One region of the Cytobacillus mangrovibacter genome, then DNA from elsewhere that is predicted to be linked to it. Evidence: riboswitches for the same ligand, from Rfam matches in the RefSeq annotation. Region 1 holds a riboswitch; each other region holds the start of a gene.
The links. A riboswitch is a leader RNA that binds a small molecule or an ion and turns the genes downstream of it on or off. The one in region 1 is predicted to bind S-adenosylmethionine.

Region 2: another riboswitch for S-adenosylmethionine. It lies ahead of ACFYKT_RS09940 (methionine ABC transporter ATP-binding protein); the one in region 1 lies ahead of ACFYKT_RS07225 (5-methyltetrahydropteroyltriglutamate--homocysteine S-methyltransferase).
Region 3: another riboswitch for S-adenosylmethionine. It lies ahead of ACFYKT_RS15640 (Na+/H+ antiporter NhaC family protein); the one in region 1 lies ahead of ACFYKT_RS07225 (5-methyltetrahydropteroyltriglutamate--homocysteine S-methyltransferase).

Annotation. Positions count from the first base shown of each region.
Region 1 covers NZ_JBIACJ010000003.1:167,388-171,701, reverse strand. Annotated here, with positions in the region: gene ACFYKT_RS07245 (MarR family winged helix-turn-helix transcriptional regulator) at 1-68, opposite strand, end outside; gene ACFYKT_RS07240 (hypothetical protein) at 369-632, opposite strand; partial or broken gene ACFYKT_RS07235 (Rpn family recombination-promoting nuclease/putative transposase) at 816-1,445, opposite strand; gene ACFYKT_RS07230 (hypothetical protein) at 1,557-1,730, opposite strand; SAM riboswitch class I at 1,887-1,988, shown strand; gene ACFYKT_RS07225 (5-methyltetrahydropteroyltriglutamate--homocysteine S-methyltransferase) at 2,085-3,188, shown strand; gene ACFYKT_RS07220 (MetQ/NlpA family ABC transporter substrate-binding protein) at 3,309-4,148, shown strand; gene ACFYKT_RS07215 (aminotransferase class I/II-fold pyridoxal phosphate-dependent enzyme) at 4,192-4,314, shown strand, end outside.
Region 2 covers NZ_JBIACJ010000004.1:286,893-291,206, forward strand. Annotated here, with positions in the region: gene ACFYKT_RS09935 (O-acetylhomoserine aminocarboxypropyltransferase/cysteine synthase family protein) at 1-1,214, shown strand, start outside; SAM riboswitch class I at 1,369-1,476, shown strand; gene ACFYKT_RS09940 (methionine ABC transporter ATP-binding protein) at 1,642-2,667, shown strand; gene ACFYKT_RS09945 (methionine ABC transporter permease) at 2,660-3,328, shown strand; gene ACFYKT_RS09950 (MetQ/NlpA family ABC transporter substrate-binding protein) at 3,342-4,199, shown strand.
Region 3 covers NZ_JBIACJ010000008.1:152,510-156,823, forward strand. Annotated here, with positions in the region: gene ACFYKT_RS15630 (FAD-binding dehydrogenase) at 1-284, shown strand, start outside; gene ACFYKT_RS15635 (DUF4230 domain-containing protein) at 378-1,112, opposite strand; SAM riboswitch class I at 1,303-1,415, shown strand; gene ACFYKT_RS15640 (Na+/H+ antiporter NhaC family protein) at 1,537-2,829, shown strand; gene ACFYKT_RS15645 (PaaI family thioesterase) at 2,869-3,354, shown strand; gene ACFYKT_RS15650 (PAS domain S-box protein) at 3,443-4,314, opposite strand, start outside.

The sequences.
Region 1 (4,314 bases):
CCAAGGATATTCGTATAAAATCGATTGAATTGCCTTATATCAGCTATGACATGATCATTTAGGATCATTGTAGCCCTCCTTTTTTGTAGACACTGTCAACAAAAACTTTAATTATTTTAGTGGACTTTGTCAACATTTTTAAAAAACCGATTAGAAAAGTTTGCAAAATAGCGTCTAAAGCGACATTTGGGCGTAAAAAAAGAGAGACCTTATTAATCTCTCTTGCAAATTTAATGTGTTCAGTAAGTTGTATCTTTCTAGTTGTATAAAATTTATGTTTATTATGCGGTTTTGAATTTCCCACGTATATGACTGCCATTTGGAGTAGGCACCTTCTTCCAAAAAATATCAAACCAAAACTTTCATTCTCATTTATCGCTCAGTATCTCCTGCACTTCTTCCTCTTTAAGTCCAGTTATATTAACGATATCAGAGACATGCAATCCCCTTTCTATCATTCTTTGGATGATACTTGCCATCCCTTCCTCTCTCCCTAATCTCCTTTCCCCTCTAATGTTCGAAAGTTGGTCACGTAAATATTTTAATCTGGCTTCATATAACACTTTATTTTCTTTATTGGCACTCAGGTTTTCCCATTCAATTAATGCTTCACGTACTTCTTGTTCATTCATCGCTAATTCCTCCAGTTCAAAACTAATGCGCAAGCGCCTTGATCACCCCCGACAAGCACAAGACAAGCCTCACGGAAAGGTGTCCTTTACCTTTCTGGGAGGATTGGCTTGTGACCTCGAGGGGGTAGGCGCTGGAGCTGAACGCAGAAACCTATTGAAAAGGTAGCCACAACATCCAAATGTATAATTTGATAGATAGTGAAAAATTCCAGTATCACCGGTTTTCTTTTCATAATCAGCGGCTGTTAACATCATTAACCACGGTAGTTCAGGTGGTGGATTATTTTTTATCTCACGTCTATATTTCCTCCATTTTACCATAAACTGTGAAAGATCAAAGGCATGGAATTCTATATGGGGACTCCACAGAAAATGTTCTGTGTCTTCTCTAAGATGAAACACATTGTGGAAGCTGTCAGTTTCATGTGGGAATAGTGGGTAGTTTAGGATACTGATCATAATGGTTGGAGGCAAATTTCGATAATTTTCTCCAGCTGCTAGAGAGGCTGAAAATAATCTTGACCAATAATAAAGGACACGTTCTGGCATATCATGTTGATTCGCTAATTGTATTTCCACATTAATTCTTTCACTAGCAGAGGTAAATACCAATATATCCAATCTACTTGTTTTTCCATCTAGTTCTTCTTTGATCAATTCCGTATTTTCGTATTGTACGTCAACAATTCGTTCTGTACCTTTTCTGTGAAGTAAATCATTTAGGAATGCAATGGTAATGTTTTTTCTCTTAGGATCTCCAAATAATTGCTTGAACATAAAGTCCATTTTTAAATCGAGGTATTCCTTGGTCATGAGGGATCTTCCTTTCGGGGAAATATTTAATAGAATCATTTGAGGTTGATTTTTATGAAAGAATTTAAATGGGTTAATGAGAGCATGTAATACGAGGACAAGGGTAACATTTTAGTAGATTCGAGGGAAATGTTCATCCACCTCTTCTTTCGTTAAACCAGCTATTTTGGCGATTTTTTCTATTTCAACTCCTTTTATATAAAGCTCTGTTAACATTAAATGGCGTTCCCACTTTTCTTTTTCTTTTCCTTCCAATTCAAATTCCCCATTGTATCCTTTCTCCATTTTATTCACCCCATTTCTTTTTTTATTTATTATGCCCATTTCGACAAATATTTTAGAATTCCTGCTATGAATTATAAACCGTAATTTTTTTAAAAATTAAATTGACAAAACGTCTTTTTAAGTGTAAATTGATTAATAATTTAATATTTTCAAATTTTCTTATCCAGAGAGGTGGAGGGACTGGCCCTTTGAAGCCTCGGCAGCGGACTTTTTTAAGTACTGTGCCAATTCCAGTAGCGAAATGCTACAAGATAAGAAGAGCGGAACATTTATGTATGTAATCAGCCCTCTTCTTATTTTTATGAAGAGGGTTTTTTGTATTAAAAAAATATAAAAAGTAGGGAGAAGATTCAAATGACAAAAACATTAGTAAAGGCTCCATTTCGTGCAGATCATGTAGGAAGTTTGTTACGCCCAGAAAGAATTCATCAAGCAAGAAAGGATTTCCAAGCAGGAACACTAACTGCGGGGGAGCTTCACGAAATTGAAACAGAAGAAATCAAAAAAGTAGTGGATAAGCAAATTGAAGTGGGCTTACAAGCGGTGACAGATGGGGAGTTCCGTCGCAGATTCTGGCATACTGATTTCCTTGAGCACTTACATGGGGTCGAAGGGTATGTGCCTGAACACGGTTTTAAATTTAAAGGCGAAGAAACGGAACGATATGATGTGCGTGTCGTTGGAAAAATTTCTTTTAACCAGGACCATCCGCATATTAAAGACTTTGTTGAATTTAAAGAAATTGTTGGCGATCGTGCTGTTGCTAAACAAACGATTCCAAGTCCGAATCAATTATTTAATGCTGGGATTCGCGATAAGGAAATCTATCCGAACATTGAAGAATATGCAAATGATGTGATTCAAACCTATCGTGAGGCCATCAACGCTTTTTATGAGGCTGGTTGTCGATACTTGCAGCTAGATGATGTTTACATAGCTGGTCTGAATGCGCCTGACATTCCTTTTAATGATAGCGGTGCGACTCGCGAGGAATTAATTGAATTGGCATTGAAGGTTGTAAATGGTGTGCTTGAGGATAAACCAGAGGATTTAATCATTACGACTCATCTTTGCCGGGGCAACTATCGTTCGAATTGGGCCTTTGAAGGCAGCTATGCCAAAATTGCTCCGGTCCTGTTTGCGAAAGAGAAAGTGAACGGTTTTTTCCTTGAATATGATGATGACCGTTCAGGCGATTTCACGCCATTAGAATATATTCCAAATGATGGCCCTCAGGTTGTTCTTGGCGTGTTTACATCCAAGCGTGGCGAATTAGAAGCGAAGGAAAACATTATTGCACGTGTGAAAGAAGCGTCTCAGTATGTGCCACTTGAGAATTTATGCATCAGCCCACAATGTGGCTTTGCCTCCACTCACCATGGCAATATTTTAAGTGAAGAAGAGCAATGGGAGAAACTGAAGTATATTGTTGATATTTCGAAAGAGATTTGGGGATAAGAATGTGGAGTGAACACCATTTAGATGGTGTTCGCTTTCCTTTTATTATTTTTTTAAAAACAAAACCGAGTAATCATACATGAATAATGAATTTTGTTTTCTAACGGGAGGATTTATTGGATGAATAAAAAGTGGTTGAGGTCAGTCGTGGTTCTTACAATCGCATCTCTTTTGATTGCAGGCTGCAGTAGCAAAGAGTCGTCAGGAGCCGCATCTGATTCAGATAAAACAATACGCATTAGTTTTAACCCTGGTCCTTATAATGACCAATTTATAAAAGGGGTTGCCCCCTCCCTTGAGGAAAAAGGATACACCATTGAGTACACGGAATTTACAGATGGAATTCAGCCGAATATTGCGGTTGCAAATGGAGAGCTTGATGCAAACGCGCACCAGCATTCCTTCTATCTTGATTCCATCAATAAGAGAGAAAAGCTTAATTTGACCGGTGCCGTTCAAGTTCCAACACCGCCAATGGGGCTCTATTCTCAAAAACATAACAGTTTAGATGAAGTAACTGAAGGGGCACAAGTTAACGTCCCTAATGAGCCGCCAAATTTACTTCGCGCTTTAACGCTTTTGCAGGATATCGGATGGATTACCATCAAAGATAATATCGATCCTTTACAAGCGACCATATTTGATATTGAATCCAATCCCCATCAGTTAGATTTTATTTTGACTGACCCGGCACAAGGACCACGTGCACTCGAGGATGTTGATTTCGCTGCCATTCAAGGGAATTTCGCTGTATCCAATCATATGAAGCTAACTGAAGCGCTTGCCTTAGAAAACATGACAGATCAAAATATCGTCATTGTTGCAGTGGATAAAAAAAACGTGGATAAACCTTTTGTGAAAGACATGATTGATGCCTATCATTCACAGGATTTTAAAGATTATATCCTTTCAAATCCAGATTATGAAGGATACCAATTACCAGATTATTTTAATGAATAATTGAATTCGATAAACGTTTAACGTTGAGAGGAGTCTTTCCCCAGTGAATTTTAAAGCATCCACACTAGTTGAACAACTGCCTAATCATTATTTTAGTTCCTTACATGAAAAAGTTGCCGCTTATCAGCGCAAAGGGATCGATGTCATCAATTTAGCGAATGGACAT
Region 2 (4,314 bases), on a different contig from region 1:
ATAATGCATACCAATTCAAGAATACTGAACATGCCGCTAATCTTTTTGGTTTAAAGGAAGCAGGCTATATTTATACTAGAATCCACAATCCAACAGTGACTGTTTTTGAGGACAGAGTAGCTTTATTAGAAGGCGGGGTTGGTGCATTAGCAGTTGCCAGCGGAATGGCTGCGATTACTTTAGCCATTCTAAATCTTGCACAATCAGGCGATGAAATTGTTGCTGCTTCTAATCTGTATGGAGGAACCTATAATCTGTTTGCAGTAACACTCCCTAAATATGGGATTCATGTAACGTTTGTAGATCCAGAGAATCCGGAAAATTTCCGTGCGGCCATTACAGAGAAAACAAAAGCTGTGTTTGCGGAAACGATTGGGAATCCGAGCTTAAAGGTGCTAGATATTGAAAAAGTTGCAGACATCGCCCATGAAAATGGAATTCCGCTGCTAATCGATAATACATTTGCTACACCTTATCTTTGCAGACCGATTGAACATGGTGCAGATATTGTCATCCACTCGGCAACGAAATGGCTGTTAGGCAATGGGACGACAATGGGGGGAATCATTGTAGACGGTGGGAAATTCGATTGGAATTCTCCTAAATTCCCTGGATTTACAGAGCCAGATTCAAGTTACCATGATCTCGTATATAGCGAGGCTCTAGGCCCTGTCGCCTATATTACGAAAGCTAGAGTCCAGCTTTTAAGAGATTTAGGACCTGCTTTAAGTCCTCAAAATGCATTCCAATTTACACTTGGATTAGAAACACTACATGTAAGAATGAAAGAGCATGTAGCCAATACAAAAAAAATTATCAAGTATCTGGAAGCCCATCCTGCCATTCATTGGATTCTCTATCCAGGGAATGAGAATCATCCGGATAAACCATTGGTTGATAAGTATTTATCTAAAGGGGCTGGTTCTGTCGTCGTCTTTGGGATTGCTGGAGGAAGAGTGGCTGGGGCGAAGCTAATTAATAATCTTGAGCTTTGGGCACATGTTGCAAATGTAGGAGATGCCAAGAGTTTGATTATTCATCCTGCTAGTACAACACATCAGCAGTTAGATGCAGAAGGATTAAAGTCTGCTGGTGTACCTGAAGACTTGATTCGGATTTCGGTTGGAATTGAGAATGCAGAGGATCTAATTGATGACTTAGAACAAGCCATTGAAGCAGCGACTGGAATTACTTCTCTTACAGCCAATGCTTAAATCAAGCTGTTTGATTGAAGTAAATATACTATTCTTAAAAATACTAAAATATTAACTTTTTTCCGTTGACACCCTTATTATTTCCGTGATACGATATCTAGCGTAGACAAATTACTTAATTAATTTAAAGTGTTAATTGAATATAGATGTTAAGCTCTTATCAAGAGAGGTGGAGGGAAGTGCCCTTTGAAGCCCGGCAACCGTCATGAAAATGAAATGGTGCCAATTCACACAAAGCGATGTTTGCTTTGGGAGATGAGAGAAAGGACAATAATTAATTTATGCCTTTCTGCTCATGTCAGAAGGGCATTTTCTGTTTTCTTTGAATGTTAAGTGCTTAGAGGCAAATACTGAATAGGTACTGTCTATTTTAAAAGTCTTCTAAATTGATATGGAAAATCGGATTTAAAGAGGGTGCAACATGACGATGATCTCAATAAAAAATATCCAAAAGATTTATCCTTCCAAACAAGGTCAAGTAAAAGCAGTTGATGATGTTAATATCGAAATTAATGATGGCGAAATTTTTGGTGTCATTGGTTACAGTGGAGCAGGGAAAAGTACATTAATTCGAATGTTGAATGGTCTTGAAATACCAACCGAAGGAACAGTAGTTGTTGCAAATAATGAAGTGTCTAAAATAAAAGGCAGCCAGTTAAGAAAGGCTCGCCAAGAAATTAGCATGATCTTTCAGCACTTCAATTTACTTTGGTCAAGGACTGTTAGACAAAATATCTCATTTCCGCTTGAGATTGCAGGTGTGTCAAAAAGAGAAAGAGCTAAACGAGTAGATGAATTAATCAAGCTTGTTGGTCTTGATGGAAGAGAGGATGCCTATCCATCACAGCTCAGTGGTGGGCAGAAGCAACGGGTTGGGATTGCTCGAGCACTAGCTAATAATCCAAAAGTATTATTATGTGATGAAGCAACATCCGCTTTAGACCCACAAACTACGGACTCGATTCTCGATTTACTTGTAGATATTAATGATCGTTTAGGATTGACGATTGTGTTAATTACACACGAAATGCATGTGATTCGAAAAATCTGCCATCGTGTTGCTGTGATGGAAGAAGGTAGAGTAGTTGAACTTGGACCAGTTCTAGAAGTATTTAAAAATCCACAAGAATTAATCACAAAACGTTTCGTACAGCAAGTCACTGAACCTGAGGAAACTAGAGAAACAATTGAACACTTGCTTGACTTATATCCTCATGGTCGTGTCGTGCAATTAGGCTTTGTTGGAGAGTCAGCAGAACAGCCGCTTATTACGAATATTATTCGGAATTTTCAGGTGACGGTTAATATTCTTCAAGGAAAAATATCGCAAACTCAAAATGGTTCTTATGGCACATTATTCATTCATCTTGATGGTGAGACAGAAGAGCTAGATAAAGCGATGAAATTTATCCATTCCCAGCAAGTTGGAGTGGAGGTGATCTCAAATGCTTAATGAATGGTTTCCAAATGTGAACTGGGAGAAAATGTGGGATGCTACGGTTGAGACCCTTTATATGACAAGTATTTCAGTAATAGCTACTTTTATCCTTGGTGCAGTAATGGGATTATTACTTTTCCTAACATCTAAAGGGAATATATGGGAGAATGGAATAATTAATAAAATCATTGGGGCGTTCGTTAATATTTTCAGATCGATTCCCTTCATTATATTAATCGTTCTCCTTATCCCATTTACGACATTTTTAATGGGCACAATGATTGGGGAAAATGCGGCACTCCCAGCTTTAATTATTGGCGCTGCTCCTTTTTATGCTCGAATGGTTGAAATCGGGTTAAGAGAAATTGATAAAGGTGTCATTGAAGCGGCTAAATCAATGGGGGCAAAAACAAGCACAATCATCTGGAAAGTTCTCTTACCGGAATCAATGCCTGCTCTTGTATCAGGTATTACTGTAACCGCGATCGCGTTAGTAGGCTATACAGCGATGGCTGGTGTTATTGGTGCAGGGGGTCTTGGGAATCTTGCCTTTCTTGAAGGCTTCCAAAGAAGCAGAGACGATGTTACCTTAATGGCTACAATTATTATTCTTGTCATTGTATTTATCATTCAATTTATTGGTGATTTCATAACAACAAAATTAGATAAACGATAAGGAGAGGTCAAAAATGAAAAAATTATTACCATTTGTATTCGCATTAGCAATTACTCTTTTCCTTGCTGCATGTGGAACATCAGACGAAAAAGGCAGTGAAAATGGTGCGGCAAGTGAAGGAAATGAAAGTGGAGAATCTTCTAAACTAACAGTAGGTGCTTCAAATGTTCCGCATGCTGAAATTCTTGAAGAAGCTAAACCAATTTTAGCTGAAAAAGGAATTGAATTAGAAATCGTTACATTCCAAGATTACATCCTTCCGAACAAAGCATTAGAATCAAAAGAATTGGATGCAAACTATTTCCAACATATTCCTTACCTTGAGCTTCAAATTGAAGAAAATGGTTATGACTTTGTTAATGCTGGTGGAATTCATATTGAACCAATGGCTGTATACTCGAAAGAATATGATTCAATTGCTGATCTTCCAGAAGGTGCACATATTATCTTAAGCAACTCAGTAGCTGAGCATGGACGTATTTTATCCATTTTAGAAAAAGAAGGCTTAATTAAGTTAAAAGACGGTATTGATAAAACAAAAGCAACACTTGAAGATGTCGTTGAAAATCCAAAGAATGTCGATTTTGATGCAAACTATGAGCCAAAACTTTTAACACAAATTTTCAATAATAATGAAGGCGATGTAGTAGTTATTAACTCGAACTATGCAATCGATGCGGGTCTTAATCCGATTGAAGATTCAATTGCCATTGAGGCGAATGAATCACCATATGCGAATATCATTACTGTTCGTAAAGGGGACGAAACAAAAGATTCAATTAAGACACTTGTGGAAGTTCTTCGTTCGAAAGAAATTCAAGATTTCATCCTTGAAAAATACAAAGGTGCAGTTGTACCTGTATCTGAATAATTTAAATAGAAAAAGCAGGCTCCTAATGGTGTCTGCTTTTTCTATTTGGAGGAATCTGCACTAATTATAAGAATGACGTGAATGAAAGCGTTTTACCCACGATATTTCAATTTTC
Region 3 (4,314 bases), on a different contig from region 1:
TTCGAGTAGCTGCCCCGCATAAAATTCTTGATAAGAAAAATGGCCCTCTTATTGCAGTTCGATTGAATATTGTCAGCCGCAAAACCTTGGGTGGATTACAAACGGATTTATCGGGACGGGTATTAGATTCTTCTAGCAAGGTGATCCAAGGGCTCTATGCAGCTGGCGAGGTTTCTGGCTTTGGAGGCGGTGGACTACATGGCTATCGGGCATTAGAAGGGACCTTTCTTGGCGGTTGTCTTTTCTCTGGCCGAGCAGTAGGCCGTGCTCTAGCTGAGGAATAATAGGAAGCAAAGGAAAAAGCAACGAATCACTAGAGAAATAGATTCGTTGCTTTTTGGATGAAAAGTCAATTATCGCATGAAATACTCGATGCTTTATTTAAAGTCGATATGAGCTTGATAGCCAAGCTGGCTAAAGAAATTATTTAAGACATTGACGGCATGATCTTCAGCTTTAGTTAATAGGTCTAAATCAGCAGCTTCCTCCATAATTCCATTTTGTGCTTTAGCAGCAAGATCAAAACCCTCGTCCCATTTTACTTCACCTCTAAATAGGCCGCCCTCTGAGTATGTTTGCACTTTATCCATTTGAATAGCAGGATCTTGGATGAATGTTGCATGAGGAATGGTTAAGGAAATTTCCTTGTTTTCCTCATCAACGATGATACTTTCATTTGTAATAGATTGTAGATCAACCCCAGCTAGTACGGTTGCTGGGACAATTAATAATACTGTTCTTTTCGTACCAGGTAAATTAACACTAATTTCTTTATTAAAGAGCTTATTATCTTCTTCTTTTATAATTGTCGTAACAACTGCTTGAGCGGTAGCTAATGTGGCTAATTCTTGAACCCCTTCAACAATATTCACTGTTTCACTTTTGTATGTGCTTCCAGTAAATAGTTTTATATAAGTAAAGGCACCCAAACTCCCTATTAAAAATATGATCATTACAATGAACAAAACTTTCAATGTAAAGAACTTCCCTAAAAAGGGGAGTGAGATTTGTGGTCTTCTCCTAGTTTCCATAGCTATTGCTGCTGCTGATTCTCTACTTCCAGCAAGAATCTCTTCTTTGGCTTTATTGATTTGGTTTTTATTCTTGGCCATTATGAATCCTCCTGTCATAAGGTCAATCTATTCTTCTATTATAATTCATTTCATACAAATTGTGTGGTTTATGAAATAAGTGGAAGCCCTAGTTCATCTACTTCCTCGCCCAAAAATTACTATTGCATGAACAGGAGATTTACTGTAATCTATAATCTGTTATTTATTCAAATGCTAGTAATTGAATATCTTCTTATCAAGAGAGATGGAGGGACTGGCCCAATGATATCTCGGCAGCGGAACTCAGGAGGAATGAGTTGCTGTGCCAAATCCAGCAAGCATAAGATGCTTGAAAGATAAGAAGAGTGTTTTATAGATTCGTTTATAAGGCCTCTTCTTGTTTTTATAAGAAGGGGTCTTTTTGTTGTGTTCAGAACAAGGCTAAATGGCCTCTTTGATCGATTATTTTTCGGGGGTGTATTTTATGGAAGTAGGTAAAAAAGGGAATCCAATGGCATTGCTGCCATTCGTTGTATTTTTAATTCTATTTATCGGTACAGGTGTTGTAACAGGTGACTTTTATAAGTTTCCAGTCATTGTTGCGATTACCATTTCATGTGTGGTTGCTTTAGCGATGAATCGTAAGGAAACGCTTAACTCTAAAGTAGATCTTTTTTGTAAGGGTGCTGGAAACTCGAATGTCATGTTAATGGTTTTGATTTTCCTTTTGGCTGGTGCGTTTTCAGAGGTGGCAAAAGGGATGGGGGCTGTTGATTCTACAGTGAATTTCGCCATGTCCATTATCCCTCAGAATTTCCTCATGGTCGGATTGTTTATTATTGGCTGCTTTATTTCTTTATCGATGGGGACATCAGTGGGGACCATTGTTGCACTAGCCCCGATTGGAGTCGGGATTAGTGAGCAAACGGATATTTCAATGGCACTTGCAATGGCAGTTGTAATTGGCGGGTCAATGTTTGGTGATAATCTTTCCTTTATATCAGATACGACCATTACTGCCGTTCGTTCACAGAATACGCAAATGAGGGACAAATTCAAAGTGAATTTCTGGATTGTTTTGCCTGCTGCTATTGTGACATGTGTAATTCTAGGGGCAATAACAATGGGAGAGAATGCTGAAGTGATGCAGCAATCCTATCAATGGGTGAAGATTCTTCCATATGTTTTAGTGATCATCTTTGCGTTAATTGGCATCAATGTCTTTCTTGTTCTTGCTTTAGGGATTGGACTGGCTGGGATCGTAGGCTTAATGGATGGAAGCTACCAATTCATGACTTTGGTTCAAACGATAGGAGAGGGAATGGCAGGTATGTATGAAATTTCATTCTTAGCTATTCTGATTGCAGGCATGGTAGAACTTATTAGACATAATGGCGGAATTGATTTCTTGCTCCACATTGTTACGAGAAACATTAAGTCGAAAAAAGGCGCAGAGTTTGGCATTGCCGGGCTTGTTGGATTAACTGATTTATCAACGGCTAATAACACGATTTCGATTTTGATTGCGGGGCCATTAGCGAAAAATATTGCTGATCAATATGGGATTGACCCTCGTAAATCAGCTAGTTTATTAGATATCTTTTCCTGTTGTGTGCAAGGGCTGATTCCTTATGGAGCGCAAATATTAGTAGCTGCAGGGGTTGCTAGTATTTCTCCTATGAGTATTCTTCCATTTTCCTATTATCCTTTCTTAATTGGGATTTGTGGAGTGATTGCTATTCTAATAGGTTATCCAAAATTTAAAAAAGTAAAATGAGTTTGATATGTTATACTATTCAAAAAAGGGGGTAGTATAATGGAGGAAAAAGTAGTACATGCAGTTCAGGATATTTACCCAGATGACTTTGCCTGGTGCTATGGGTGTGGACGTCTGAATGAAGAGGGTCATCATTTTCGGACAGGCTGGCACGGGGAACAAACATTGACCATTTATACACCAAATGAGGAGCATAAAGCAATTCCAGGCTTCGTCTATGGCGGACTGATTGCGTCGTTAATCGATTGCCACGGAACTGGGTCAGCGGCATTAGCACTTCATCGCAAAAATGGCCATGAAGTAGGGGATGGTGCAGAGCCACCTCGATTTGTAACAGCATCGTTAAAGGTAGACTTTGTCAAACCAACTCCAGAAGGTGTAGCATTAAAAGCGGTTGGAGCAATCACAGAAATTCATCCGAAGAAGTGGAAAATAGATGTGGAAGTATTTGCTGAGGATGCCGTTTGTGCCCGTGGAGAAGTTGTTGCTGTTGTGATGCCAAGTACATTTGCAAAAAAGGATTAATAATTATAAAATATGCAAAAAAAAGCGCAGCAACCATGCTGTGCTTTTTCTATATAAATGGGGATTTATTTCAACTAGGAAAAGGTACTCAAGAAAAAGGTAAGCAGATCTCTACCTTTGTTCCGTTCGATGAGCTGTCAATATTAATTTCCCCCTGATGCTCATCAATAATATTTTTGCAAATCATGATGCCCAAGCCTGTCCCTTGCTCTTTGGTTGTGAAAAAGGGTTCACCAATTTTGTTTAATAAATGTATGGGAATGCCTGAACCTTGATCGATGATTCGAATAACAAGTCTATCTGCATATTGTTTGCGAATGTCAATCATAATGCTGCCGCCTTGAGTCATCGCTTCAATTGCATTTTTCAAGAAGTTGATAAACACTTGTTTTAATTGGTTTTCATTACAATTGATAAGCGGTAAATTAGGTTCAATGCTCATTATTATTTCGATGCTATTTAAATTAGACTGTGTTTTGAGTAGAGTGATCACATGATTGATAATTACCTCAATATTCTTTTTCTCAAATTTAACTTCTTGAGGTCTAGCGAGCACCAATAATTCATTCAGAATGGTTTCAATCCGATTGATTTCTGAAGAGATAACATCAAAATACATCTTATTCTCTTTTAAATCATTCTCCATCATCTGAAAGAACCCCTTGATTGCAGTAAGCGGGTTTCTTACTTCATGTGCAATGCCTGCAGCCAATTGCCCAGCAATTGTCAGCTTTTCCGAATTAATAATGAGGTTTTTTGTCTGCTTTTGTTCGCTTATATCTCTGATAATCATATGAATGGCGGGACGATCCTGATAAATAGTAGGGATTGTTTTCAGCTCTACATCAATAACTTCTCCGTCCATACGAATAAATCTTTTTTCAATCGGCCCAACGGATTCCTTATTCATCTCGCGCTGCTTAAATCGGTTATGATCACCTGGATGGATAAAATCGTAGA